Linked DNA regions of Neobacillus sp. PS2-9. The protein of the gene in region 1 binds, or shares a complex with, the protein of each later gene. Links are inferred from orthologs where the notes say so. Each region holds a gene or a part of one and is shown in the gene's direction. Other genes may lie near its edges.

The links.
Region 2: the proteins of RCG25_RS08495 (region 1) and RCG25_RS01295 are in contact, whole or in part, in a crystal structure (PDB 3TUF), measured with the Bacillus subtilis proteins. The link is inferred for Neobacillus sp. PS2-9 from one-to-one orthologs.

Annotation. Positions count from the first base shown.
Region 1 is NZ_CP133269.1:1,704,249-1,719,299, forward strand. The notes cover bases 8,062-10,820. They hold RCG25_RS08495 (SpoIIIAH-like family protein), read left to right. Parts: upstream 8,062-9,040; coding sequence 9,041-9,601; downstream 9,602-10,820. Other genes in these bases: spoIIIAF (stage III sporulation protein AF), read left to right, coding at 8,062-8,383; spoIIIAG (stage III sporulation protein AG), read left to right, coding at 8,376-9,026; accB (acetyl-CoA carboxylase biotin carboxyl carrier protein), read left to right, coding at 10,053-10,556; accC (acetyl-CoA carboxylase biotin carboxylase subunit), read left to right, coding at 10,571-10,820. Also shown: RCG25_RS08425 (hypothetical protein), read left to right, coding at 1-678; heme ABC exporter ATP-binding protein CcmA, read left to right, coding at 703-1,407; RCG25_RS08435 (heme exporter protein CcmB), read left to right, coding at 1,404-2,084; RCG25_RS08440 (cytochrome c biogenesis protein), read left to right, coding at 2,085-2,849; RCG25_RS08445 (CcmD family protein), read left to right, coding at 2,862-2,993; RCG25_RS08450 (TlpA family protein disulfide reductase), read left to right, coding at 3,018-3,527; RCG25_RS08455 (SIMPL domain-containing protein), read right to left, coding at 3,570-4,241; spoIIIAA (stage III sporulation protein AA), read left to right, coding at 4,452-5,375; stage III sporulation protein SpoIIIAB, read left to right, coding at 5,376-5,891; spoIIIAC (stage III sporulation protein AC), read left to right, coding at 5,903-6,106; spoIIIAD (stage III sporulation protein AD), read left to right, coding at 6,123-6,512; spoIIIAE (stage III sporulation protein AE), read left to right, coding at 6,542-7,741; more of spoIIIAF, read left to right, coding at 7,754-8,061; more of accC, read left to right, coding at 10,821-11,926; RCG25_RS08510 (Asp23/Gls24 family envelope stress response protein), read left to right, coding at 11,945-12,352; transcription antitermination factor NusB, read left to right, coding at 12,570-12,968; and 2 more genes. UniProt on the Bacillus subtilis protein: Involved in forespore engulfment. Forms a channel with SpoIIIAH that is open on the forespore end and closed (or gated) on the mother cell end.
Region 2 is NZ_CP133269.1:252,756-267,807, forward strand. What follows is about bases 11,202-13,961. They hold RCG25_RS01295 (stage II sporulation protein SpoIIQ), read left to right. Parts: upstream 11,202-12,028; coding sequence 12,029-12,895; downstream 12,896-13,961. Other genes in these bases: RCG25_RS01285 (nuclease-related domain-containing protein), read left to right, coding at 11,202-11,467; RCG25_RS01290 (VanZ family protein), read right to left, coding at 11,464-11,883; RCG25_RS01300 (penicillin-binding transpeptidase domain-containing protein), read left to right, coding at 13,072-13,961. Outside these bases: cls (cardiolipin synthase), read left to right, coding at 1-98; RCG25_RS01230 (hypothetical protein), read left to right, coding at 196-417; RCG25_RS01235 (DoxX family protein), read left to right, coding at 799-1,305; RCG25_RS01240 (GlsB/YeaQ/YmgE family stress response membrane protein), read right to left, coding at 1,405-1,659; RCG25_RS01245 (IDEAL domain-containing protein), read right to left, coding at 1,756-2,109; RCG25_RS01250 (YflT domain-containing protein), read left to right, coding at 2,506-2,832; RCG25_RS01255 (hypothetical protein), read left to right, coding at 2,916-3,095; RCG25_RS01260 (leucine-rich repeat domain-containing protein), read left to right, coding at 3,493-5,520; RCG25_RS01265 (DUF1146 family protein), read left to right, coding at 5,696-5,935; RCG25_RS01270 (YwmB family TATA-box binding protein), read left to right, coding at 6,197-6,985; murA (UDP-N-acetylglucosamine 1-carboxyvinyltransferase), read left to right, coding at 7,018-8,328; spoIID (stage II sporulation protein D), read left to right, coding at 8,679-9,716; more of RCG25_RS01285, read left to right, coding at 10,502-11,201; more of RCG25_RS01300, read left to right, coding at 13,962-15,052. UniProt on the Bacillus subtilis protein: Involved in forespore engulfment and required for anchoring membrane proteins on the forespore side of the septal membrane. Forms a channel with SpoIIIAH that is open on the forespore end and closed (or gated) on the mother cell end.

The DNA of each region.
Region 1 (15,051 bases):
AATCAAACAATGGTCCTTCCATATAGCTATAGAATGCCAAAGGGAGAAGAAATCAATATAACAGCAGATTACTCTGTTCAAATGATGCAGATTCTTGTGCCAGAAGGTATGGGAAGCATTGAAGTAAAGGGCATAGAGGCAACGAGCCAAGGGCTCTTCAAATTTGATGACCAAAATTATTTTGGCTATAGCATAGAAGGTATTAAAGCAAACCAAACATTCACAATGGTGTACAACAAAGATGTTCAGCCACCATCGGATAAAACGGCTAAGAGTCAAAATGCAAGTGAAAATGCAAACAATAGTTCAGTCACACACACTGCACCTGCTTTTCATAATCCAGGTCATTTAAGGATGTGGGCACAGTCTCCATTACATCGTTTTAATCCTCACGTCTTTCTAATCATTATTGGTGCTATTTTAATTGCGGGCATTTCTTACTATGCTTACTTTAGAAGAAAAGCGAGATTAGAAGAAGAACGACTAGGCGCTGATAAAGAAGAAAAAGCCTTTAAGCAGCTAATGGCTAAGCAAAAGGCTATTCTAGATAAGATTATCGAGTTAGAAGAGACCTTTGGTGATGGAAAGCTATCAGAGAACGACTATCACGCAAAGCTTGCTGCTTATAAACAGCATTTAGTCCAAGTGAAATTAAATTTACGTAACTATGTTGAATAGCAGCTGGAATGGGAGGGACCGCAATTGATTGACATAAAGAAGCTAACGAAGCAAGCTGACAATAAACTGATCTTACGTGGGATAGACCTCTCGATAAAAAAAGGGGAAACAGTTGCCATACTAGGACCTAACGGTGCTGGTAAAAGTACGCTTTTAAAGGTGCTAGCAACATTAATAAAACCAACATCTGGATTGGTTAAAATAAATGGTTTAGATCTCAAAAAGGACCATATCGAGATAAAAAAAACATTGGGTTATTTACCCCATTCCAGTCTGCTATACGATCATTATTCTCCACTTGAAAATTTAGTTTTCTTTGGGAATATTTACGGAGTTAAGAATGTGGAGGAGAAAGCCATTCAACTGGTTAAAGAAGTAGGATTATCCTTCTTTTTGAATGAGCCGGTTAAGAACTTTTCCCGCGGTATGTTACAAAGGATTGCCATTGCACGAGCCATTGTTCATGACCCAGAAGTTCTCCTGTTAGATGAACCACACACAGGGTTAGATCAAGGTGCTATAACAATTCTTAATAATGTAATCCTTTCTATGAAGGATAAAGGTGCGACCACATTAATGGTTACGCATGATTTTAAACAAGCAGCCGAGATTTGTGATCGAATTATTATTGTTAAAAATGGGAAGATCGTCGATGACTTTAAAATGGAGAGACATAATTTAGGGTACGTTTCCGAAAAATACGAGCTTCAAGTGGAGGGAGTCTCATGAACTTATTTCGTACAGCCCTCTTACTAGCAAAAAAAGATCTGTATTCTGAATTAAAAACAAAGCAAATTCTAGTAACACAAATAATATTTGCGGGACTTGTGATTGTCGTTTTCAGCTTTGCCTTTGATCCTGCTAATAATACAACAAAGGCTGTCATCCCAGGGGTGGTTTGGGTCATTATCGTATTTGCCGGCATTTTAGGCCTTAACCGGTCCTTTATCTCGGAGCAGCGAAATGATACGATTCAAGGATTATTTGTTGCACCGATGGAGGCAGCAAGTATTTATTTAGGAAAATTTCTTGCGAATTTTATCATGATCCTTGTGGTTGAACTAGTTTCGATACCGTTTCTATTTTTATTATTTGATTTTAAATTTTTTGGAAGTATTCCATATTTCATTTTAGTAGTTTTCCTAGGAAGCTTCGGATTTATAGCAATCGGCACATTCTTGGCTGCGCTTTCTGCCAATTCAAAAAGCAGTGAAATGCTACTGCCGTTACTATTATTCCCGATTACTACTCCGATATTAATTGGTGTGGTTCAAGCAACTCGAATTATCTTAACGAATATGGAGAAGTTTTCTAGTGCTTTAGCGTGGATCCAATTGGTTACCGCGTATGATGTGATATTCTTTGTGATTTGTATATTATTAATTGATTATGTTTTGGAGGTTTAAATGATGAGTATGAATCTCGAACGAGAGAAAGCGATACTTCCTGAGGCTCAGTTGGCTGATACTAAAAAACGTAATGTATCCCGTATTTTGTTTGTCGGCACAGTGATCTCCATGTTAGTTTCCCTATATTTTATTTTTATTTTTGCAGCAGAAGAAACAACCATGCATGCAGCGCAAAAAATCTTTTATTTTCATGTAAGTTCAGCGTGGCTAGCCTTTATGGCGTTTTTTGTGACATTCGTGTTCAGTATTTTGTTTTTAATCAAGCGGAAAAGAATTTTTGATACTTACGCCTATGTATCCGCAGAGATTGGTGTTGTTTTCACCATTATTGTTTTGACAACAGGACCTATTTGGGCAAGATCAGCCTGGAACACCTGGTGGGTGTGGGAACCAAGATTAATTACAACTTTAATCCTATTTTTTATCTATATTGCCTACATTATGATTCGACAAATGGATGGAGTGTGGGATAAAAAAGCACGACTAGCATCTGTATTTGGAATCATAGGGTTCGCCGATGTTCCGATCGTATTCTTTGCTATTCGCTGGTGGCAAACGAAATTTCACCCAATTGTTTTTGGTGAGGGGCCTTCCCAAAAAGGTGGCGGAATTGAGGACAGTATGCTTGTAGCGTTACTTATCACAATTACTGCGTTCACTATTTTTTATGCCTACCTTCTTCATAAAGGTGTTTCCTTTGAAAATATGAAAATTAAAGTAGAACGTTATAAAGAAAAATTAAGAGAACAATTAGAAAACTAGGAGGAATCTAAAATGAACTATGAATATATGTTGGGTGCCTATTCCGTAGCATGGGTTGTAATTTTTGCGTATATGCTTATTGTTGGTAAAAGACATACGAAGCTGAAGAAGGAAATAGAGTTCTTAAAACAACTAGAAAAATAAGCAAGGGGAGCAGGAGGAAACAAGATGAACAAACGAGTCATCAAATTGCTCGTCATGATTCTAATTATCGGGATGTTTGCTTTCTTTGCTTATAGTCTGGTAACAAAAGGGAAACACACCGATGTAGGCGATAAGGCTTATAATTTTGAACTTCCAAACCTAGATGGCAGCAATACCAAGCTAGCGGATTATAAGGGTGAAGTAGTTATTTTGAATTATTTTGCCAGCTGGTGTGCTCCTTGTAAAGACGAATTCCCAGAGTTAGAAGCTTTCCAAAAAGATTATGGTGATCAATATAATCTTCTTATGATTAATCGTGGAGAGACACAGGATAAGATTAAGAAAGTAACAGAAAACAATAAAGCAGGAATGAATTACCTATTTGATTATAATGCTAAGGTGTCAAAATTATATAATGTAACTGGGCAGCCTGAGACGTTTGTTATTGATAAACAAGGAGTAATCAGAGAGCACTTTAATGGACCCGTTACAGAAATGCAATTGTATAATTGGGCAAAGAAATATAATAACTAAAGAGAGGATTGACCCATCATATGATGGTGTCAACCTCTTTTTTTATATAGTTCGATAGTGAAACTCTGCTGATATGATTGCTTTTATTTTAATTTGTCCAGGTTCCAAAGGAGTGGTACTCATAGCTTTCACCATTGTTTCCGGTTGATAAGAATAAGGGTGAATAGGACTGCTGCCTTCCACGATTAAAATAGGGGTGGGTATTAATGTAACGTTAATCGAGTCGGCAATTGTCTTTGCTTTCCCAATCGCATTGTTGACTGCCATAACTAAGGCGCGTTGATAATAAGGATCTTTATTATTTACTGTAAATTGAATGTTTGATACATAATTAACCCCATTTTGTACAGCGTTGTCTACCACCTTTCCGATCATGGTTAAATCTTCTATTTTCACCTGTAAAATATGTGTTACCTTGTATCCTTTAAAAATTTGTTTCCCTTGTTCATAGTCGTAATCAGATTCGATTCGGTAATCAAATGTTTGTATATGTGTTTGGGGAATTCCAAGTTCCACTAAAGATTGAATGACCTTTGTACTTTGAATGGCATTTTGCTGCTGTGCGGGTATTAAATCCTTGCCTTCCGTAATAACGCCTAAGTTAACAGAAGCTAAGTCGGGCTGAACCACCAATTCTCCCTCCCCAGTAACTTTTATTAAATGCTGCCCTTTATGGTGGCCTCCACCCCGGTTAGGCTGCTGATAGTGATACACATTAATTTCCTCCTCAACATTACGCTTTCCTATAAAATACTCCTTCCTCTTCTGAAATGTTCCTATTTAGTAGGGCAATCCTTTTAATTCCACCTGTTCTAGTAAACCTAGTAAAAAAATAGAATGAAATGACAGATTTGAAAGTCATAATGTGTCCAAGCAGGCATACATTTTAAATAATGAGAAAGGCAAATCAAGGAGGAACCAGTCATGGAAGGAATCCTAAATTTTTTACCCAAAAATATTGCAGATCTAATTAACCAAATCCCTCCTGAGCAAAAAGAAGAACTTGAAGAAATTCGCATTCGTATAAATCGTCCAATTGAAATGACCTTAAAGGGAGCACCCAAATTTCTAACCTACATTATACAACCTGAGGATGCGTTTCACCTGATGAATAAAATAAGCCATTTTTCAATTTATACACTTGAGGAAGAACTTAAGCGGGGTTATATAACTGTTTCTGGAGGACACCGAATTGGGTTGGCTGGAAAGGTGATTCTTGAGGAGGGAAAAGTAAAGGCGATTAGGGATATTTCCTCTTTTAACATTAGGATTGCAAGAGAAAAGGTAGGTATTGCTGAGCCTATTGTGCCTTTTATTTTTAAAAACAGCTGGATGCATACCATGATTATAGGACCGCCGCAAACAGGGAAAACGACACTGCTTCGTGATATAGCAAGAATCATATCATCTGGTAATTGGTCAAAGGGAATAGAGGCTTGTAAGGTTGGAATTGTTGATGAACGTAGTGAGATCGCTGGATGTGTAAATGGAGTGCCGCAATTAACGTTTGGTCACCGGCTTGATGTTCTGGATGCCTGTCCAAAGGCTGAAGGAATGATGATGCTCATTCGTTCAATGAGTCCAGATGTCTTAATCGTTGACGAAATTGGCCGTAAAGAGGATGCCGAAGCGATCCAGGAGGCAGTACATGCTGGAATCAAATTAATCATGACCACACACGGGACGAGCATTGAGGAGATTAGAAAACGTCCCTCTTTAAAGGAGATTATTGATCAGGACATATTTCAACGATTTATCGTCCTTAGCAGGGCATCAGGACCAGGTACGATTACCCATATTTTAGATTCTAGCGGGAAAGAACTAACGCAAAAAGTGAGAGTGACATAAATGATTAAGCTATTAGGGGCTATTATCATAATTGTTGCTACTACTTGGACAGGATTTGAGGCTGCAAAGCATTTAAGTGAGCGGCCGAGACAGCTTAGAGCACTAAGGTCGGCGTTGCAGTCACTTGAAGCAGAAATCATGTATGGACACACACCATTGCATGAAGCATCAAGGAGATTAGCTGAACAACTTACTAACCCACTTTCCACCTTTTTTGACTCATTTGCAAAGAAACTTACAGACACAGAAACAACTGTTAAAGAAGCTTGGGAAACAAGTTTAAAAGAGGTTTGGAAGGCAACAGCCTTAAAACAGGGAGAATTTGAAATTATGAAGCAGTTTGGGGAGACCCTTGGTCGTCATGATCGCTTTTCCCAACAAAAACATATTATGCTAACTCTTTCCCATCTTGAAAGAGAAGAAGCGGATGCCATCGACCGGCAAGCTAAATATGAAAAAATGGTAAAGAGCCTAGGATTTTTGTCGGGATTGTTACTAATTATTTTATTATTTTAGGGGGAAAAGCAATGGGTTTAGAAGTGGATATTATTTTTAAAATAGCTGGTGTGGGGATAGTAGTGGCCTTCTTGCATACCGTACTTGATCAGGTGGGCAAAAAAGAGTACGCACAATGGGTTACCTTATTTGGTTTTATTTATATTTTATTTCAGGTTGCATCTATTGTTGATGACCTGTTCCAGAAAATAAAATCGGTTTTCTTGTTTCAATAGAGAGGGGGGCTTTGCTATTGAAATCATTAAAATTGTCGGTGTAGCTCTCATTGCGACCTTTCTTGCTCTCATCATTAAGGAGCAAAAGCCAAACTTTGCCTTCCTTTTAATTGTGTTTGTCGGCTGTGTCATTTTTCTTTTTTTAGTTGATAAAATCTATGAAATCATTCATATGCTTGAAAAATTAGCAGTGAATGCACATGTAAATCTCGTTTATGTTGAAACCATTCTCAAAATCATTGGTATTGCTTATATTGCAGAATTTGCTACTCAAATAACAAAGGATGCGGGTCAAGGAGCAATCGCCTCTAAGATTGAATTAGCAGGAAAAGTAATCATTCTCGCGATGGCGATTCCTATATTAACCGTTTTAATTGAAACCATTATTAAATTAATTCCGAGCTAATCACAGTCTTTTAATGAGGTGTTTATAAAATGAAGCAGAGGCTGCAGATTATTCCTATTATCATTATTGTATTCTTTTTTTTACTCACTCCAAGTGTCCAAGCTGCTGAAGAACCGAAAGCTAACACGTCCTCTCTTTCTCCACAGGAGCTTGTTGATGCTCAACTGGAAACCTTAGATTTAGAGGAGTTAAAACAATTTTGGGAGGACATTACTGATAAGTATGGTGGGTTTCTCCCAGAAAGTCAGAAGGGAAGCTTATATGATTTCATAAAAGGAGATAAGAAATTTTCCTTTAAGCAATGGGGTCAGGGGATCTTGAAATTCGCTTTTCAAGAATTTGTAGCAAATGGGAAATTGCTCGGTTCGTTAATTATGTTAACCATATTTAGTATGTTCCTGCAATCTATGCAAAACGCGTTTGAGAAAAGTGCGATTAGTAAGGTTGCCTATTCCATTGTTTATATGGTACTTGTCATCCTTGCGCTTAATAGTTTTCATATTGCTATCAGCTACACAAATGAAGCGATTGGGACTATGACGTCGTTTATCCTGGCACTTGTTCCTCTTTTGCTAGCATTAATTGCTGCTTCTGGAGGACTTATATCGGCAGCATTTTTTCATCCTGTGATTCTATTTCTAATGAATATGAGTGGTTTATTCATGCAATATATCATTCTTCCACTTTTATTCTTAGCAACATTGTTAAGTATCGTAAGTACAATGTCCGAACAATACAAAGTTTCGCAGTTAGCTCAGTTACTGAGAAATTGGAGTATCGGATTAATGGGTCTGTTCTTAACCGTGTTTTTGGGTGTGATCTCGGTTCAAGGTGCATCTGCTGCAGTAACGGATGGAGTAACAATAAGGACGGCAAAATTTGTTACCGGTAATTTCATTCCCGTTATTGGCAGAATGTTTACGGACGCAACAGATACGGTTGTAAGTGCTTCTGTTCTTTTAAAAAATACTGTTGGGATTGCAGGAGTAGCTATTTTGCTCATTATCGTTGCTTTCCCAGCGATAAAAATATTAATGATTGCTTTCATTTATAAATTCGCAGCTGCCATTCTTCAACCATTAGGCGGGGGTCCAATCATTAAATGTTTGGATATTATCAGTAAAAGTGTCATTTATGTTTTTGCTGCATTAGGGATTGTTTCACTGATGTTCTTTTTAAGTATTACAGTCATTGTCGCGGCTGGAAATCTAACAATGATGATGAGATAGGGGGGAGCAAAAATGGAGTTTTTAACAGAGTGGGTAACGAATATTATTTTATTTATCCTGTTAGCAACGGTAATTGATATGCTCCTTCCTAATTCAGGTCTGCAAAAGTATACGAAGATGGTTACAGGTTTACTCTTAATTGCTATTATTCTCACCCCCATCTTTAAACTAATCTCCAAAGACTTTGAGACAACATTGGCATCGATCCCTTCATATCAAGCACCGGGTGAAAAAAATATGAAAAATTTAATAGATTTAAAGAAAAAAGAAATACAAGCTTCCCAACATGCATATATTTTAGAAGAAATGGCTGTCCAGCTAAAAAAGGACGTTAAGGAGGAGTTGATGGAACAATACGGATTGGAGATAGCAAAAGTTGATATAGCAATAAATGAAGAAAGCGACCAAGCATTCCCTGAAAACCTCCAAAAGGTTATGGTTCTTCTGAGACAACCGGAAAATGGCGTACAGACAGTCGAAGCGATAAAACAAATCGAAATAAACACAGAAAAACCTCTTCCATCAAAAGGATCAAATGAAGAAACAGAAAAGATTGCCTCATTTCTTTCGCAAAAATGGAATGTAACTGAAGAAACAGTGGAAGTTTCGATTGAAGGGGGGATTAAAAAGAAGAATGGATAACAAACAAGGACCATTTTCATGGCTCAAAAAAATACTTAAATTAGATGAAAAAACAGAAAAGAAACCAAGTAAATACCAATATATGCTTCTCGTTCTTTGTATTGGTGCAGCGTTTATGCTTGTGGGGAACATAGTCTTCAAAACCGATACAAGTCCTACAGATATTCCAGCATCAACAAATACAAAGGCAGAGACGGAGGATGTCCCTACATTTGGCTTGAAAAAGAGCTCCGGTAATAAGGCCATAGCTGAATATGAAGAAAAGTATGAGGATCAGCTAAAGAAGGCAATTCAAGAAATGTTAGGCGTGAATGATGTTACTGTCGTGGTGAATATTGATTCAACTGATAAGAAGGTTTTAGAGAAAAATAGAGTCTCAAAATCACAAACAACGGATGAAACTGATCGTGAAGGTGGACAACGGAAAGTACAGGAATCCTCAACGGATGAGCAACTTGTTATTATACGCGATGGGGAAAATGAAGGACCAATTGTAGTAGAAACGAAAAAACCTGAAATTCGCGGTGTACTTGTTGTTGCAAAGGGTGCTGACAATATTCAGGTGAAAAAATGGATTGTAGAAGCAGTCACAAGGGCGTTAGGAGTGCCAAGCCACCGTGTCGCCGTTATGCCTAAAAAATAAGAGGGGGATTTTAAATGTTATTAAAGAAACAAACAGTATGGTTATTAACAATGTTAAGCTTAGTGGTTGTCCTTTCGGTGTATTACATTACTTCACCAGAGCAAAAATCTAATGATCTTGCGGCTGTGCAGCAAAATGCCAAAGATCAAATGGATCAAAAGCAGGCTAATTCAAAAACTGAAGCTAAGGATGGAAAAACAATTGTATCAACTGTTGCAGGTGATGATGCATTTGAGGAACTTCGCATGAAGCTTGATGACCTAAGAAGCCAAATGCAAGAAGATTTAACTACTCAATTAGCTTCCACTGATCTTCCAGCAGATGAGCGTAGTAAGGTGAAAGATCAAATGGATAGATTAAACCAAACTGCTCAAAAAGAAGAAATTCTTGAAACATTAATTAGAACGATGGGTTATGAAGATGCTTTAGTTAGAGCCGATGGAGAGCAAGTAAGAGTAACAGTAAAATCTAAGAAAAAGCCTTCAGCATCTGAAGCAAATAAAATTATTCAACAGGTAAAGAAAGAAATTGGAGAGACCAATTACGTAGCGGTGGAATTCCAGCCATCAAAATAGTAGATAGACTTTAAAAGGAAAGTCCATGGCTTTCCTTTTTTATTGTTTGACTATGTAAAAGTTAATTATGTAATTTTTTACACTCTGTTGATTGGAGCGGAAGGCACGAAGACTCCTGCGGGAGTAGTTGGTCACGGGAGACCCCGCAGGAGTGCGCGACGAGGAGGCTCCCGGACCACCCCGCGGAAAGCGAAGTGCCTGGAGCGGAAATCAACAGGCAAGTTTAAGATGGGTTATGTTTAATTATAAATTAATTAGGGAAAAATACTCATTTGAGGTTAATCAAATTGTTAAAATTCCCTTTTTCATCTAAAAAGATTAAGATAAAAGATGAATGGGACTAAGAGAAATGTTTCGAGGAAATGATTTAGCTTATTGAACTTTTACTAAGTATTATCGTATAGTATTAGTAGCTAGTCCTAATTAAAGTGTTACAAGGGGTGTTACTCAAATGTTAAAAGTACAAGAAATTCGTGAATTAATTAAATTGGTAGACCAGTCCAGCATTGATGAATTTGTATATGAAAATGAAGGCTCAAAAATTCAAATGAAGAAAAATGCTGCAACGGTGGTAACGACAGTTCAACCAGTTCTACAAGCTGCGACTGCACCTGTTCAAACAGCACCAGCACCAGTTGCTGTACCTGCTGCCGTAACAGAAACAAAACAAGAAGCACCGAAAGTGGAAGCGACAAACCAAGCTGATACATCCAATCTACATAAAATTACATCACCTATGGTAGGTACTTTTTATGCTTCTCCAACACCAGATGCAGATATTTATGTAAAAGCAGGAGATAAGGTTTCAAAGGATTCAATTGTATGTATTGTTGAAGCAATGAAATTATTTAATGAAATTGAAGCTGAAGTAAATGGCGAAATTGTTGAAATACTAGTTAAAAATGGTCAATTAGTAGAATACGGACAGCCTTTATTTTTAGTAAAGCCTGAATAAGGAGCGATAACAGGATGATAAAAAAACTGTTAATTGCAAACAGAGGAGAAATTGCAGTAAGAATTATTCGGGCCTGCCGAGAAATGGGTATTGAATCAGTTGCTGTTTTCTCAGAAGCAGACCGTGAAGCATTACATGTTCAATTGGCAGATGAAGCCTATTGTATTGGACCTAAAACATCAAAAGATAGTTATTTGAACGTAACAAATCTTATCAGTGTAGCAAAACTGACTGCCTGCGATGCGATCCACCCAGGGTATGGATTCTTGGCGGAAAATGCCGATTTTGCAGAGCTTTGCAGAGAATGTAATATCATTTTTGTCGGGCCAAGTCCAGAGGCAATTACTAAAATGGGAACGAAGGATATTGCAAGGGAAACTATGCGAGAAGCTGGAGTACCAATCGTTCCAGGTTCAACTGGAATAATTAATGAAATCGAGGAAGCTCTGGAACTTGTCGAGAGAATTCAATATCCAGTTATTATTAAAGCAACAGCCGGTGGAGGCGGTAAAGGAATCCGCGTCGCCAAAAACGAACAAGAGTTAATTAAGGGCATTTCGATTACCCAACAGGAAGCAATGACAGCTTTCGGTAATCCAGGTGTTTATATTGAAAAATATATTGAGGATTTCCGGCATGTAGAAATTCAAGTCCTAGCTGATACCTACGGCAACACGATTCATTTAGGAGAACGTGACTGCACGATCCAACGCCGACTGCAAAAACTTCTTGAAGAATCACCTTCACCAGCACTTGATGGTGAAATTCGTGAAGAAATGGGTAATGCAGCAGTAAAAGCTGCGAAAGCAGTTGATTATTCCGGTGCTGGCACGGTAGAATTTATATATGACTACCGCAATCGTAAGTTTTATTTTATGGAAATGAACACGAGGATTCAGGTTGAGCATCCCGTAACAGAAATGGTCACTGGAATAGACCTCATTAAAGAACAAATTCGTGTGGCACAAGGCGAGAAGCTAACAGTAAATCAACAGGATGTTACATTTACTGGCTGGGCAATTGAGTGCCGGATTAATGCAGAAAATCCGGAAAAGAACTTTATGCCTTCTGCTGGTAAAATTAATATGTACCTACCGCCTGGCGGATTAGGTGTTCGTATTGATTCAGCGGCATATCCAGGGTATACTATTCCGCCTTATTATGATTCCATGATTGCGAAAGTTATCACATATGGCAGCACTAGGGAAGAGGCAATTTCCAGAATGAAACGTGCATTGAGTGAGTTTGTTGTAGAGGGAATCCATACAACGATTCCATTCCACTTAAAGTTACTTGATCATGAAACATTCGTTGACGGACAATTCAATACGAAATTCCTAGAATTGCATGATGTGATGAAGACTATCTAATATCTGGAGGTGTTACGAATGAGCGAATTTAGTGTTTTAGAAATGGACCAAGGAAATAACGGTCATGGTAAAATTGAAATTGCTCCTGAAGTGATTGAAGTAATTGCCGGTATTGCTGCTGCTGAAGTAGAAGGTGTTGCGGGCATGAGAGGCAACTTTGCAACAGGGGTTGTAGAACGATTAGGCAAGAAAAATCACGGTAAAGGTGTTAAGGTCGAACTGACCGAAACAGGGATTAAAGTAGATGTATACTGCATGATGAAGTTTGGGGTATCCATCCCTTCTGTTGCTGGTAAAGTCCAAGACAATATTCGTCAAGCATTACTAAATATGACTGCTTTAGATGCTGAAGAAGTGAACATTCATGTAGTTGGGATTCAATTTGAAAACCAAAAGCATGAGCCAGAAGTAGATCAAGAAGTATAACCTACAAAAACCAAAGGAGAGATTCCTTTGGTTTTTCTATTTATCTAACTATTCTAAAAAAATGTGGGAATTTGAAAAATATAATCCTTACAGTGCGAATCCAATTTAGTTATGCTATTATCTTTTTATGTGAAAACTATCTTGAAGTTGAATTCCTGTACTATGTATGAAAAATAGACAAAAATTATTTAATATATCTAAAGGAGTTAACGTTATAATGAAAAGAAGAACAGCAAGGGAAAAAGCGCTACAGGCTCTGTTTCAAATCGATGTAAGCAATACTGATCCATCATTAGCGATTGAACATGTATTAGAGGGGGAAATGGGAGACGAATACTTATCAAACCTAGTTATAGGAGTAGTAGAACACAAAGAAGAAATTGACAAGCTAATAATCGAAAACCTAGAAAAGTGGTCTATGGACCGTTTGGCAACAGTGGATCGAAACTTATTGAGAATTGCTACGTATGAATTAAAGTTTTATCGAAATGAAGTTCCTGAAAATGTTATTTTAGATGAAGCCATTGAGATAGCTAAAATTTACGGGGATGACCAATCAAGCAAATTTATTAATGGAGTTCTTTCAAAGGTGAAACAAACGCTTCTTGCCAATTAATTGATTGGTTTCACTCCTAGCATAGGGAGAGTTGAAAATGACAGCCACAATTATTAATGGAAAAGAGATCGCCGAGAAAAAAAGAGTAGAAATTGCTGAAGAGGTTAAATGGATAAAAAGGCAAGGGGTCACACCCGGGTTAGCGGTTATCCTTGTCGGTAATGACCATGCTTCTCGAACATATGTAACAAATAAAGAAAAGGCTTGTAAACAGCTAGGGATGAAATCACTATTAATTGAAATGCATGAGGAGGTTTCAGAAGAAGAACTTCTTCTAAAGATTAGTGAGTTAAACGAAGATCCTGAAGTACATGGAATCTTAGTTCAATTGCCTCTTCCTAAACATATCGATGAAAAAAAGGTGATTGAATCCATTTCTCCATTAAAAGATGTGGATGGGTTTCATCCTATAAATATTGGCAGGATGATGACAGGACAGAATGCTTTCCTCCCTTGTACACCATATGGGATTATGGTTTTACTTGAAGAGGCGGGCATATCCATTCCAGGAAAACATGTTGTGGTTGTAGGGCGGAGTAATATCGTAGGTAAGCCTGTAGGTCAATTATTCTTAAATCAGCATGCAACAGTCACATACTGTCATTCAAAGACCAGGGACTTAAAGTTACATACCAATCAAGCAGATATCCTTGTTGCTGCAGTTGGCATTCCAAACTTCATAAAGGCTGAACATGTTAAAGATAATGCAGTTGTTATCGATGTAGGGATTAACAGGAATGAGGCAGGTAAGCTTTGTGGAGATGTTGCTTTTGATGAAGTAAGTAAAAAAGCAGGATATATTACTCCAGTTCCAAAGGGAGTAGGCCCCATGACGATTACCATGCTAATGTACAATACCTTAAAGTCAGCCGCTGAAAGTCTAAACCGAAATAAGTAGGTGTTTGTCCTTATCTTTTATTCCTTTTGTTCTTTTTAAGTCAATCTTTCTGACAAAAAAAAGAGCAAAATGTATAATGGATAAGGACAATTTCAGCTAATCAGCCGAAAAGAGGATTAGAAATGCAGGAACAAAGATATTTATCTGTGAATGCTTTAACCAAATACATAAAAAGAAAATTTGATGCAGATCCCCATTTGCGAGATATTCATGTAAGAGGGGAGATTTCAAATTTTAAACAACATTCGAGTGGACATATGTATTTTACATTAAAGGATGAGAAAGCTCGGATTCTTGCGGTGATGTTCTCCAGTCAATCCCGTCTTATGAAATTTGCTCCTGAAAACGGGATGAAGGTAATCGTAAAGGGAGATATTTCTGTATACGAACCAAGCGGACAATATCAAATTTATATTAAGGAAATGCGCCCAGAAGGTATTGGGGAATTGTTTTTAGCCTATGAGCAGTTAAAACAGCGTCTTGATGCAGAAGGCTTATTCGCAGCTGAAACCAAAAAGCCTATACCGATGTATCCAAGAACAGTTGGTGTAATTACTTCCCCAACAGGTGCTGCAATTAGAGATGTCATTACAACCATTAAACGACGCTATCCCATTGCAAATATTCTCGTTTTCCCAGCACTTGTGCAAGGTGAAAATGCGGCTCCTTCCATTGTTAAGGCAATTGAAAAGGCAAATACCATGAACGAAATTGATGTATTAATTGTTGGACGTGGCGGAGGCTCAATTGAGGAGTTATGGGCATTCAATGAAGAAATAACAGCACGTGCGATTTTTTTATCTAAAATCCCAATTATATCTGCTGTTGGTCATGAAACAGACTTCACCATTGCCGATTTTGTTGCTGATTTGCGGGCTCCTACTCCTACAGGTGCTGCGGAGCTTGCGGTTCCACATATTGATGAATTAATGGACAGAATACTTCAGCGGCAAACCCGACTGCTTCGTGCCATGAAGGGGAAATTTCAATTTGAAAATGAACGATTACATCGTGCAAAAAAATCCTATGCTTTTCGTTACCCACATCGTTTATATGAACAGAAATTGGAACAGGTTGACAAATTAACAGAGATGCTTGTTCGTGGGACCTCGAGATTATCATTAATAAAAAAAGGTCAGTATGAACTTCTACATAAACGGCTACAACGAAACCATCCAAGAGAAA
Region 2 (15,052 bases), 1.4 Mb from region 1 along the record:
ACGACTGCCGCCGCATTCGCGCTGTTGAATTTTACAAAAGGAAACCAGTGGTCAAATTCAAAGAAAGCTTCGCCAGGCTGTTTTCGGGGGTGTTGTAAGTCAAACTTTTGGATGGAGGTCTAAATTTCACTCGAATCTAATATTTTTAGGTAGAAGGAATTCTAACCATACCATATGAAAATAGGTGATTCGATCATGTTTGCTGTTCATTTTTTAGAAAACAAAAATGTATTATTAACGCAGCTGCTCAGGACTGTGCCGGAAGAAGGAGAAGCCATCAAGATTAAGGGGCTAAAAGGGACGGTTGCTAAAGTAACCAATGTGGATGAGAAAAATGTCCATGTGCAAGTGGTCTTAGAAAAGGTAAATAAAAATAAACAAGCAGCCCTCGATCCTTCTAAAAAGAAAAAACGATAAGCGGAAACGAACGAACGCACCTCCGGTAGGTGCGTTTTTTTTGTAAGGTTGTGTTAAAGAACATTTTTGATTTTTATATTCTGTTGATTGGAGTGGAAGGCGCGAAGACTCCTGTGGGAGTACGGTTCAGGGGAGACCCCGCAGGCGCTTTTCGCCGAGGAGGCTCGCCGAAACGCCCACGAACCGCTCGCGCCTGGAACGGAAATCAACAGGCATGTTATAAAAACCATAGTTTTATAGCGAACAAATCAGTTCGTTCATATCTTTGTCATAACATTTCTAACAAACTGTGAACTTATCACTATATCCATGTTATTTAAGCAAAAAGTAATATATTGTAACTATAAAGAACAAAACAAAAAATGAAAGAAGGAATCATTTATGTTTAACAAATTTTTAAGAGAAAACAAAATTGCATCTGTTATCTTAACAGTCTTACGTTTATACCTCGGTTACTCTTGGTTTACTGCAGGATTCCATAAATTAACTGGCGGATTTGACGCTGCTGGATTCTTAAAAGGAGCCATTGCTAACCCGGTAAAAGGTCCAGATGGCGCAGTCGTTTTTGGCTGGTACGTTGACTTCTTGAAACACTTTGCTCTTCCAAACGTCGATGTCTTCAACGTTCTTGTTCCCTGGGGCGAAACATTAATTGGTTTAGGCTTAATCCTTGGATGCTTAACAACTGCCGCTATGTTCTTTGGTCTCGTCATGAACTTCAGCTTCTTCTTAGCTGGCACTGTATCTCACAACCCTAGAGACATCTTCCTTGGCTTCATTATCTTAACAGCTGGCTACAACGCTGGTAAAATCGGTTTAGACCGTTGGGTTGTACCTTACTTCAGAAAAATGAACAAGGGTACTGTAAAACATAAGAAAACTGCTTAACGACGGTGGAAACAAAAAGAGAGACTGCAACTAGTTTGCAGTCTCTTTATATTTATATAGGTAGGGGGGATGTTGTTGTTTGAACCGATAATGATTAGATTACGCAGTGCGTTTCATGCTTTTTAAAATAAAGCTTACAATAAATACAAGGACAATTGCACCAATCAGAGCCGGGATGATAAAGAAGCCTCCGACTTCTGGACCCCAACTTCCTAGTAGGAAGGATCCCAACCATGCTCCAATGAACCCTGCGATAATATTTCCAATGATACCACCTGGCAAGTCACGCCCCAAAATAAGTCCGGCTAACCAGCCAATAATTCCTCCGATAATTAATGCCCAAATAAATCCCATGTTATTTCTCTCCTTTCTTTTTTTCAAGTAAGTAACTCTGCTTATTAAATACCCGCCTTAGCGGACCTTAAACCAACAATTTTCGATTTTTTTCATTTAAACAATATCTCTATTATGCTGCACCCTCTCGCGCAATCGTGCTTTTGGGTTTGGCGTTCCTGTTTTTAACGCGGTTTGGCAGGCTTTTAGTTCTGAGGTAAGCTTTTTGAAGCCCTCTTTGTCTCCTACATCCAGACAGGTGTCGATTTTCCTTTTTAATAAACTAATCTTAAAGATCAATTCGGTTTGCCTTTTCTGTTCTTCAAGATAGACTTCTTTCCATTTCTTTGATTCCTCCCAGCGATAATCGCTGAGCTTCGATAATCGGCAACCACACTTACACAATGTTTCGTGCATATTAATGACGTAAAATTCAGCGTTTCCACAGTTTTTGCATAAAAGTTTCCTCATCCTTCATACACCTCCATAATAATTGCAGCTTTTAGCTCGTCTGTAAAAATCTACTTCCTATATACCCACAGTGAATTCATTTTTAACCCTTCAAAATTTTTAAAATTGGTTATGTTAAAGAACATTGTTGATTTTTATACTCTGTTGATTGGAGCGGAAGGTGCGAAGACTCCTGTGGGAGTATGGTTCAGGGGAGACCCTGCAGGCGCTTTTCTCCGAGGAGGCTCGCCGAAACACCCACGGAAAGCGAAGCACCTGGAGCGGAAATCAACAGACAAATTTACAAAACCTTAAAATTAATAGGTTTTAATTTTTCAGGAGCGGTTATATAACATGTAGAACGACAAGCTGCTAATGAAAAAGGCAGCTACATCAAATCACAAGGAGGAAACAACAATGGAAACAGTGAAAGTCGTTGAAAATGGTGTACAAGCGAAGAAGGAAATTGAACAGTTGATGACGCAGGGTTATACGAAGGATGAGATTTATTTATTGGCACACGATAAAAATCGCTCTGAGAACCTAGCGGATAATCTGGATCTTACCGATGTTGGTGTCGCCGAACAAGGCTTGTTTGATAGTATGGCCAATGTGTTTCGCTCACGAGGAGATGAGTTGCGCTCGAAGCTGGAGTCATTAGGCTTGTCGCAAGCAGAAGCTGAGCGCTTTGAGGAAGAAATGGATCATGGCCGAGTGGTCGTTGTAGCAACAAAATCAGCATGAAGTCAAAACTTGATAGGAAGCAAAAGTGTGGGTCTTTTGTTTCCTATCGATTCAATTTTATTAAAAAAAAGGAGAGGAACGAGATGAAATTTTCAAATTTAAGTTTGGAGAAATTAGTAGGAGCCAGTGAGCGAGCACGTCATAAAATACGGTCAGACCGCAACCTGGAGCAACATTTTGAGACTCCTATTATCCACCGAGAGATTCAGGGCGACCGAGTGTACGTCCCATTAAACCTTTATCGAGTATGGAATGAAGCGTAAATTAAAAGATACACACCCAAACTAGCTGCCTAAATCCCGTTAAGAGAAGTGCGAACGGAATTTAGGCAGTTAGTTTGTTTTTTTGGGGAAACTTGCTTGTGATGAGGTGAGATTCCGCCGACTTTGTATGGAATTCCGCCGGATTTACGGTTTATTCCGCCAACTTTAGGAGGTATTCCGCCGAATCTACGTAGGATTCCGCCAACTTCGCCATTCAGTCCACAAACCCCCATTTTTTACCATCAAACTACTACTAATTACCCTGCACTGCTAGAACAAATAACTAAATTTTTGTAAAAAATGTAATCTATTATCCATAATAAGGAGTATAATGGAATGCGATATACATAACGCAAAAGATAGATTACTAGAATACATGGGTAAGCAGGGAGACAACATGAACAAATTCCGTACTTTATTTACGATTCTTCTATTATTTACGTCCTTTCAGATTTTTCAACAGACTGCTTCAGCCGAGACGCAGACCTCAAAGCCTGTTGCCATCTATTACTCCCCGCACCAGGACGATGAACTGCTCAGCATGGGGATGTCAATTGCAACAAGTGTGGCCAAAGGCTACGAGGTACATGTGGTACTGATGACCGACGGTGGTGGTGCCACCGGGGCACTCATTGATGTGAACAAAAAGCTGACGAAGGAAAATTTCCCAACAATCACAAAAGAAGATTTTATCAACGCGCGAACAGACGAATTCATGCGTTCGTTAGTAGCGTTAGGAGTGAAGGCTGAAAATATCCATCTGATGAATTTTACCGATGGACAGCTTTCCTATAACCAAGCAAGACAAACAATTGAAACCTTTGAGAAGAACTACCCGCATGCGATGCATCGGTCCATGTCCTATATGGACTGGCATCCGGATCATGCAGTAATGGGGAGGGCGTTAAACGATTTATATAATGAACATAAAATCCGCGACGTCCGCTTTTTTGTAAAAAATGTTCAGTTTTCAACCGTACCAGGCAGTTCGGAAGCACCGAGGTTAGTGACTGCTAATCTTCCTCGAATCAAAGAAGCTACAGCCGCATATAGGGATTGGTCGCCAGCTTCTAAGCACTACTCGATTGGTTATATTTCAGTACCGAGCAATTTCGATGAGCTCGAAAAAAATCCGCAAAGCCGGACACATATGGCCGATACGACGAATAAGCCATCGGTGAGAAGCCTTGGTTTTTCTAGTGGACAAGTAGAGGGGCCGATTACGGATGCCAATTTGGCTGCCGTCATTAAGGAACAGCTCGGCATCAGGGACAGAGAATTAACCGAAGCGGATATAGCTTCATTAACCCGTTTGGATGCACAGGGCAGAGGAATCAGCAGTTTGGAAGGACTGCAATATGCAGTGAACCTTCAATTTCTCGCGCTAGATCATAATAGAATTACCGATGTAACGCCGCTTCAGGGTCTGACAAAGGTAACTGACTTATACCTGAAGGATAATCAGCTAGAAAATGTTCGCCCATTAGCAAGGCTGACGAATATGGAGTCACTACACCTTGATACTAACCGGCTGACGGACCTTAGCCCACTTTCTTCATTAACAAAGCTGCAGGTGCTGTCGTTCAACTTTAATAAAGTGGCTAGTCTAGCGCCGCTCGCAGGGATGACGAATCTCCTAACGGTTTCGATGGACAGCAATGCCTTTAAGGACCTGACTCCTTTGAAAAACAAGCCTGACTTAAACGCGGTATCTTTTTTACATATGGATTTGGATCTAGGTAAGGGCAGTGTCAATGGTGACATCCTAGATATGTTAGGCGCGCAAGCAAGTGTTTATTTTTCGAATGTGAAAGTAACGAGGAGCTATCACACGAATCGAATGGTGGGTATATCGTGGAAAATGCTCGACAGCAGTATGGATAAGGTTGAAGTAAGTATTAATGGCGGCATACCAGTGACATCTTACAATTCGAACTATCTGTTTGGGAATTTGAATCCGGGTCAAGCGTATAAGGTGACGATTTCTTCTTATACGAAGGGGAATTTGAATTTCACAGGCGAGATGATGATTTCGACGGATACGTGGGTGTCGACGAAGGGCTGGCTGCTTGCTGACCGGGACTGGTATTACATCAACCCTTCAACAGGGAATCTGACGACAGGTTGGTTGAAATCAGGGGATAAATGGTATTATCTCAGTGCGAATGGAAAAATGTTCACAGGCTGGCTTAAGTGGAACGGAAAATGGTACTATTTAACATCTAGCGGAGCCATGAAGACAGGCTGGCTATTAGATGGAGGCAAGTGGTACTACCTTGAGAATTCGGGGGCGATGAAAATAGGTTGGTTGTATTACAATAAAAAATGGTTTTACCTTAACAGTTCTGGGGCGATGGTAACCGGACGGGTTTGGATTAGTGGAAAATGGTATTACTTCAATGCAAGTGGCAGCTTAAGCCGTTAGTTTGAAAGCCGTGTCGACCTCTCGATGCGGCTTTTTGCATGTTTTAATGAAGATGTTAAGAAGTTTTCACAAATTCGTCACATTTAAGGGTGATTTTGAAAAATATAGAAACTGTTATATCTTTCCTTCGTCTATATGATAGAATAATCCTTGTGTGTAAAAAGGGGGTAGCAGAATGATAAATGATTTTGGGCAAATGGCGTTAGTAAGCATCCTGTCACATTTGGTTTTTATTGCAATTTCCTGGTGGGCACTGCAGTCGATTCGCTTAGAAAAGCTGATTAAGGCTAACCATGTTTTTCAAGCTCGGCTTCTCTTCATATTATTAGCCATTTTCATCGGATCATCTGTTAGTAACTTTTTCCTGGATTATCTTCAATGGTCCAGACAACTTCCATTAATTTTCAATAATTAGTAGAAATGGTTTGAAATGACAAAATTACTAATCCTGTACATACAAAATGGTAAAAATTTAGGTCTTCGTACATGTTCCCATTTAACGATATTTTGAGTACAATCATCTTTATGTGGAAAGCTAAGGTTGTCTCCCTTAGGAACTTGTCTAATTTTAGCTGGCGTTAAGGTTAAGTTTTTGGAACTTGTCTAAATGTGACGACAATTCCCAAGTATGCTCACCCGCTACCTGGTAACAATGGTAGTAAGGGGGAGTAGAGAGATGAAAAGATATCGTTCGTTTTTTTTATCTGTGATGACAATTTTAAGTTTGATCCTGGTTGTTTTCGGGTACAACACAACTGAAGCAAATGGTAATGGTGCTTTTACACGTCAAGCGATTCCGGATGGTGCTGATGATTTGGCAAAAATCGGTTCTGTTTTAGAAGCCGAAAATATTTTGCTCGATGAATGGTCTTTTTATGCAAGAGAAAAAATGACCGGCATAAAAAGTGAGCAGGACGTGAAGGAATACGCCGAACAACTTCAGGAAAAGTTTCCCGATTGGGATTGGTCAATTAATAATACCAGCCAAAAATGGGAAGTAACAGCAGTATCTCCAACATCTAAACACCACAGCGAAATGCTTCAAATTATGGCAACCCACACAAAACAACCTGTTAATGCGTATATAGTATATAGTGTCAGTGGAAAAGAGTGGAATAAGGCGATAGCGGCCTATTTCACTACTGAGGAATTTAAAAGTAGGCTATCCGACATATTTCGAGGAAAACCTACAATTTTTTCTTGTATGAAAGGCGTTTTCAGTGATAAGATTGATACGGCTTTACCCATAACAGTAAAGAATTTACTGTCCGTTTTTCATGCAAAAGAGATCGAAGCGTTAAAAGAGGAGACATTCATGTCTGTTTCGGCGAATTCGCCGATGTTTACTGGCTCCATAGAAAATCAAAGAGATAACATGAATTTACAAATTGGCATACGCTCCGAACGATTGGGCGGTAAGACTACCATTGTAGTTGGCACACCAATCATAACGATTGAATATTAATATAGAGAAAATGGACGCGGAGGGGAATACTCTTGGAAAAGATCATCGTCCGCGGCGGACAAAGGCTTACAGGAACGGTTAAAGTAGAAGGCGCAAAAAATGCCGTCCTGCCTGTTATCGCTGCAACATTATTAGCAAGTGATGGAAAAAGTGTGATACGTGATGTACCTACACTCTCCGATGTATATACAATCAATGAAGTTTTACGCAACTTAAATGCTGAAGTCGTATTCGAAAACAATACAGTTGTCGTCGATGCATCCAGAGAGTTGAAAGTAGAGGCGCCATTCGAATACGTTCGAAAAATGCGCGCGTCTGTTCTAGTCATGGGATCTTTGTTAGCACGCAATGGCCGTGCCAGAGTCGCTCTTCCTGGCGGCTGTGCAATCGGATCTCGTCCAATCGACCAGCACTTAAAAGGCTTTGAAGCCATGGGTGCAACAGTGAAGGTTGGAAATGGCTTCATCGAAGCGGAGACTGAAGGCCGCTTAAAGGGAGCAAAGATTTACTTGGATTTCCCAAGTGTTGGTGCTACTGAGAACATCATGATGGCAGCGACTCTTGCACAGGGTACAACCATCATCGAGAACGTCGCAAAAGAACCAGAGATTGTCGATTTGGCTAATTTCTTAAATAAAATGGGCGCTAAAGTAAGAGGCGCAGGTACGGGCACGCTTCGTATTGAAGGTGTCGATGTGTTATTTGGTGCCGACCATAACATTATTCCTGACCGTATTGAAGCAGGTACTTTCATGGTTGCAGCTGCGATTACTGGCGGAAATGTATTGGTAAAGGGTGCAGTTCCTGAGCATCTTTCTTCTCTTATTGCAAAAATGGAGGAAATGGGTGTTGAGATCAGTGAGGAAATGGATGGCGTTCGAGTTATCGGTCCTGAAAAGTTAAAGGCCGTTGACATCAAAACGATGCCACATCCAGGCTTCCCAACAGATATGCAATCCCAAATGATGGCGTTATTGCTTCGTGCAGAGGGTACTTCTATGATTACGGAAACGGTATTCGAAAACCGTTTTATGCACGTAGAAGAATTCCGTCGCATGAATGCGGATATCAAAATCGAAGGCCGTTCGGTTATTTTAAATGGTCCTTCTAACTTACAAGGTGCGGAAGTATCTGCAACAGACCTTCGTGCAGCAGCTGCCTTAATCTTAACTGGTTTAGTGTCAGATGGCGTGACACGCGTGACGGAGTTGAAGCACTTGGATCGCGGTTACGTGGACTTCCACGGCAAACTAGCTGGATTAGGCGCTGACATCGAACGCGTCAAAGAAGCAGACGAAATCTTCGTTGCAGAGGAAAAATTTGTCTCCGACATGAACGCATAATGTAAATATTAAAGACAACGGACCTTGATGGATATCGGGGTCTGTTTTTATGTGGTTTTTTGGGCATCGTACTTTGTGCGATGCCTCTTCATGTGGTGCCTGAAAAAGTGCTTTATATGATGCTCTCAATATGGTGCCTGACACCATTCATGGCCACTTGTGTGCGTGGGGTGGATACTGAGTTTGGTGTGTTGTTTTTATTTCAGCTGGAACTTTGTTAGGGGCCGGAGATGGAGTTCATTTTTATAAAAGTTTGTGTAATAAATGCTTGTCCGCTTCCATATGTATGAATGAGACGCAACTCGGCTGATTTGCGCCGGGTGTGAATTTTACAAACTGGAGGCACAATCATGAAAAAAATCAAACCACTCATCGTACTAGCGACGCTCCTCATTGCCCTGACTTTAGTTGTTCCAGCTGTTCTTGTGTTACCGTTCTCGGATGAGCATAAGGCGAGCGGAAAATTAGGTGAAGATTTGAAGAAGACCTCGGCAGAAAATGCGAAAGCGGCGTCACCTTCCGCGGATGCTGCGGTCGAAGTAGCGGTGTTTCGTTCCGCGAAATCAAAGATTGAGACAGTGAACTTAGAAAATTACCTCGTTGGCGTTGTGGCAGCAGAGATGCCGGCAGATTTCAAAGAAGAAGCACTCAAGGCCCAAGCACTAACGGCGAGAACGTATATTGTGAAGCGATTGGTCAGTAAGGATACGCTAGGGGCTCCTAAAGGGGCGCAGGTCACGGACACGCAAATTCACCAGGTGTACAAGAGTGATGATGAGCTAAGGAGAGCGTGGGGCGCTGATTATGCTTGGAAAATGAAGAAGATAGTGGAGGCGGTTCGTTCGACGGCAGGACAAATTTTGACCTACAAGGGTGAGGCGATTCAGGCTACTTTTTTCTCGACGAGCAATGGATATACTGAGAATTCGGAGGATTATTGGCCAGGTAACATTCCTTATTTAAGAAGTGTGTCGAGCCCGTGGGATAAGAGTTCACCGAAGTTTAATAGCCAGAAGGTGATGACGGTGAAGGCGTTTGAGGCGAAGCTCGGTGTGAAGGTGGGCACAGGGTCGCAGGTGGGCAAGATTGTGGAGCGTACGACGGGTAAGCGTGTGGCGAAGGTTGATTTTAATGGCAAGTTGCTATCTGGCAAGGAGATCCGCGAGAAGCTCGATCTTCGGTCGTCGGATTTTGCTTGGGAGCGCAAGGGCACGAATATTGTGATTACGACAAAGGGCTTCGGCCACGGTGTGGGGATGAGTCAGTACGGTGCGAACGGAATGGCGGAGGAAGGCAAGAATTATAAGGATATTGTGAAGCACTATTACCAGGGGGTCGAGATTACGTCGGCAGAGAGTTTGATGGCGACGATTACGGCGCAGAAGTAGTGGTGTGTGGGAAAGCTGGGCGTGGGGGCCTGGCTTTTTTTTGTGGGGTGATCGGCGTTGGCGAGTAAAATGGGGATAGTGACGAGTAAGTTATGAAAGTTGACGAGTAAAATTGAAAAATCAACGAGTAAATCAAAAACTAGACGAGTAAATCACCGAAAGTGACGAGTAAGAAAGAAAATCATATAAAAAGGTCATTTTAAAGGTACTTCAAGAGGAGATCTACACATAATTTTGAAGGAAGATACCAGAGCCAGGCTAAACGCCTAGCTTTTTAGTGGAGAAATAGGTGTAGTTACGTGGTTGGCGAGTAAAATGGGAAAAGTGACGAGTAAATTGGTCAAGTTGACGAGTAAAATATAAAAAGTGACGAGTAAATCAAAAACTAGACGAGTAAATCATCGAAAGTGACGAGTAAGAAAGAAAATTAAATAAAAAGGGTAATTTTAAAGGTACTTCAAGAGGAGATCTACACATAATTTCGAAGGAAGATACCAGAGCCAGGCTAAACGCCTGGCTTTTTAGTGGAGAAGTGGGTGTAGTTATGAGGTTGGTGAGTAAAGTGGGGATAGTGACGAGTAAAGAGGTAAAATTGCTGAGTAAAAATAAAAAGTGACGAGTAAATCAAAAACTAGACGAGTAAACCTCCTAAACTGACGAGTAGACCAAACAAGGTTCAAGACACCCAACTAAATTCCACAAAAAATTCATAATTACTGTCGATTTTTGCAGGGATAAGAAATGTAGAAAGAGAATTTTAGAAAAAAAAGAAAGGAATGATGTGTTTGATTGCTAAAGAAATGCGGATAACGCCAAGAATGGAAAAGCTTGAAGCACTTAATAGAAGATTGCCCGAGTTAAATCCAAAGTATCCTGAGGTGGTGGCGGAATATAAAAGAAGAATGGCTGGATACCGAGGCGAGAAATCAGTGTACTTTTACTTAGCTATGCTCCCTGACAAAGATTACCTTATTTTTCACGGGCTCCGCTTATTTGACGGGCAATACTACTTCCAAATCGATTTCCTCTTACTATGTGCAAATTTTGCAATGGTTTTGGAAGTAAAGAATATGGCTGGAGAACTATCCTTTGAAAAAGAGTTTAATCAAACGATGTGCAAAAGGAATGGTACAGAAGAAAGAGTTAAAAACCCTGTTCTACAAGCAAAGCTGCAGGCAAAAAAACTAAAAGTTTGGCTAAGAGAACATACTTGTCCTGAGATTCCTATTCATTATTTTTTTGTAAATAGTAATGAAAAAACAATAATAAAGGTGGAACCAAAGGATGATCAAATGACTCTACATATCTGTAACAGTGAAAATGTATTAGAGAGAATTGAACAAATAGGAGCCTATTATAAAAAGGACAAATTAGACAAAAAAGAATTGAAAAAGATAAAGCGCCTCCTATTAACCAATCACACTCCTGATGACCCGGATATCCTCCAAGCCTACGATTTATCTCCAAAAGACATCCCTACAGGTGTACAATGTCCAGATTGTTTCACAATCCCAATGATTTATAAAGCTGGGAAATGGTGCTGTGTAAAATGTAATCTAACGTCCAAAACCGCCCATGTTCCAACAATTAATGATTATTTTCTGTTAATAAAACCCTCGTTTACTAATGCTGAGATCTGTGAATTCTTGCATATTCCCACCATTCATATTGGCCACAAGATCATAAAATCAATGAATCTACCCTACACTGGAACATTTAAAAATCGGGTCTATCATCAACCGAAAAGCTAAAGTGTTCTTAGTATTTTCCCAAGCCGTTGAAATCTCCCTCCAAACAACGCCCCTCTTATAAAATAAAAACATACGCTGATTCCAATGATATCTTTTACAAAATCGAATAGCGACGAGGATCGGTAGGGTACGAATGATTGGTGGATTTCATCGCTGATTCCGTAGAGGGCGGCGAATACGGCGCAGGCTACGTTCAAGGTTGGCGTAAACTGGCGGCTTCGCGTTAAGAAGGCCAACACTAGTAAAACATATAAAATTGCAAATTCTATTAAATGCAAGGATTCCTTGATGGTCGAGTCGAGGGATGCATCAGGCAGTTCAACAAAATGGTCGGATGGCAGGCTAGATTGGATCCAGATGATGGCCATATACGCGAGGGGCAGAACCCGTAAACCCCATTTGAATAGTATGTTCATGTGAATATTCCTCCTAGTAGTAAAAAAAATTTCATCTTCATGCATAAAATGAATAGGGTTGTCGAAAAATAACTCTAAAAAATTTTTTTTGCCGAATGTATATAATTCTACTTATCTGTTCAGAATGATTGCTGAGGTGATGAAAATGAGAGAGGAAGAAAACAAACGATCTTCTCAAAGTTCCAGTGTAAAACGCTTTTTCAAAAAGCGTTGGGTATTTCCAGCCATTTATATTGCAAGTGCAGCAATCATTCTGACCGCAGTTCTATGGTTCCAAACTAGCAATAGTGCGACAGACAAATACGATTACAAGTCCACTGATCTTGCTGGTAAAAAGAATCAAACACCAGCTGTGGAAGTTAACAAAGCTCTTGAAAACTTCAAAATGCCGGTGGCTAAGGCTGATGACGCAGTCGTAAAAATGAAATTCTATGATTTCCAAGGCAAAGCAGAAGACCAGGAAGCAGCATTAGTATTCTACAACAATACGTATGTGCCAAACACTGGTATCGACATCACAATGAAAGACGGCGAAACGTTTGATGTAGTTGCATCATTAAGCGGTACCGTTACTCGTGTCGATGAAGATGCAGTCCTAGGTAATGTCATTGAAGTAGAGCACGACAAAGGTATTGTAACACAATATCAATCAGTTAAAGATATTAAGGTCAAGGTTGGCGAACAAGTAAAACAGGGACAAGTTCTTGCCAAGGCTGGACAAAGCTTGTTCAATGAAAAAGCTGGAACCCATGTACATTTTGAAATTCGTAAAGACGGTGTTGCTGTAAACCCAACGAATTATTTTGAAAAATCGTTGACTACATTACAGGAAGACAAGCTTTCGGATGACAAATCAAGTGATTCTGTAGATAGCCCACAAATCAAGGAAGATGAGCAAATGATTGATGATCCTGCGAACTCTACCGACGAAAAAAAATCAGGCGACGACAAGTCTTCTGATGAAAAAAAGGACGACGAATCAACGAACTCTACACAAAATAAAAACTCATAATATGAATGTGACCAAAGGGGAAGGGGAAATACTTTCCTCTTTTTTTTGTCTTTATTTGGGTGTCAGTCCCCACAGAAAGACACTTTCCACATGACGAGGACAAATGTCCACTAGTGGTGCCTGACACCCACTTGTATCCAATTTATGTTAAAATGGGTTTAAAGGGAGGGATTGGTTTGAGGAGAGTTGCAAGATTTATGTTTGTGGTGCTGCTGGTTGTTGCTGCGCTGGCCGGGTGCAGTAAGGAGCCGACACCACAGGATCGTTTTTCGGAGTACATAGCCTTATGGAATAAACAGAAGTTTGATAAGATGTATGACTATCTTTCAAAGGATGCAAAACAGCATATCACCAAAGAAGAGTTTACGAGCCGCTATACAAAAATCTACAAAGACCTTCAGATTACAGACCTCAAGATTAACTTCAAAAAACCAAAAGAGGATAAGCAGGCTGACAAAGAACAAGCCCAGTATTCTTTTACCGCAAAAATGAGCAGCATCGCAGGAACGATTCAATTTACCCAACAAGCGAAGTTACAAAAGGAAGAAAAAGACGATAAGAAAAACTGGTATGTAGACTGGCATACAGGGTTCATTTTTCCAAAGATGAAGGAAGGCGATAAAATCAGTTTGAGCACGGTGGCGCCGACCCGGGGGGAAATCCTTGACCGTAATGGAAATGAGCTAGCTGTGAATGGCCAGGTGTATGAAGTGGGTGTGGTTGCCGGGAAGGTGGATGAGGCGATCATCGCACAGGTAGCACCACTCTTAAAAATGACACCCGAACAGATCCAGAAGGCGCTCAGCGCAAGTTGGGTGAAGCCGGAGCTGTTTGTCCCGTTGAAAAAGGTGTCGATGGACGACCAGGAGCGGATTGCCCAGTTGATTGCGCTCGGACCTGTGCAGACGCGGAAGGTGGGGGCACGGATTTACCCTTATAAGGAAGCGTCGGCGCAGTTAATCGGCTATGTGGGGCTGATTACGGCGGATGAGCTTGAAAAGAGGAAAGCCAAAGGTTACACGAGTCGAGATGTGATTGGGAAGCGCGGCCTCGAGCAGGTGTTGGATGAGCAGCTGAAGGGCACGAGCGGCGTGAAGATTATCATTAAGAAGAAGGCTGGAGGCGAGGAAGTGCTCGCCGAGAAGCTTGTCGAGAACGGGCAGAATGTCAAATTAACGATTGATGCGGAGTTGCAGCTGGCGGCCTTTAATGAGATGAATGGGGAGGTCGGGACGGCAGCAGCGATGAATCCGATGACAGGCGAAACGTTGGCGCTTGTGAGCAGTCCGTCGTTTGACCCGAACCAGGCAGTGATAGGATTCTCGGCGGATGAGTGGAAGGCGTTACAGGATGACGTGAAGAAGCCGTTAACGACCCGGTTTAAGCAGCTCTATGCGCCGGGCTCAGTCATGAAAGCAATCACGGCGTCTGTGGGGCTTGAGAAGGGAACGATTAACCCGGTGGAGGCGGTTCCTATTCTTGGTCCGAAATGGCAAAAGGATCAGTCGTGGGGCGGCTATTTTGTGACGCGGGTACATGTGGGCAGTCCGATTAATTTGGAAAAAGCACTCGTGTTCTCGGATAATATTTATTTCGCACAAGCAGCGTTGAAGCTGGGGAAAGAGGGCTTTGCGGATGGCCTGAAGAAGTTCGGATTTGAAGAGGAGCTAAAGTACACGTATCCTCTTGAGACATCGCAGATTGGAAAAATGGACAGTGAAATTTCACTCGCAGATTCTGGGTATGGTCAGGGGCAAATCCAGATGAACATCGTGCATTTGCTGGCATCCTATACTCCGTTTATGAATAATGGCAATATGATTAAGCCGACGCTTTTAGCGGATGAGCAGCAGGGACAGGTGTGGAAGGAGGCGGCGGTCTCGAGTGAGCATGCTGCACTGATTGCTGCGGATTTACGGAAGATTGTGGGCGATGCGGGCGGAACGGCGCATGCGGCGGAGATGGCGGATTATCCGCTTTCCGGTAAGACAGGGACAGCAGAGATCAAGAAGAAGCAGGGGGAGACGGGTTCTGAAAACGGCTGGTTCATTGCCTATAACACGAATTCGCCAAGCTTGCTGGTGGCAATGATGGTGGAAAATGTACAGGGCAGAGGTGGCTCGCAGGTGCCTGTGAAAATGGTGAAGAATATTTTTA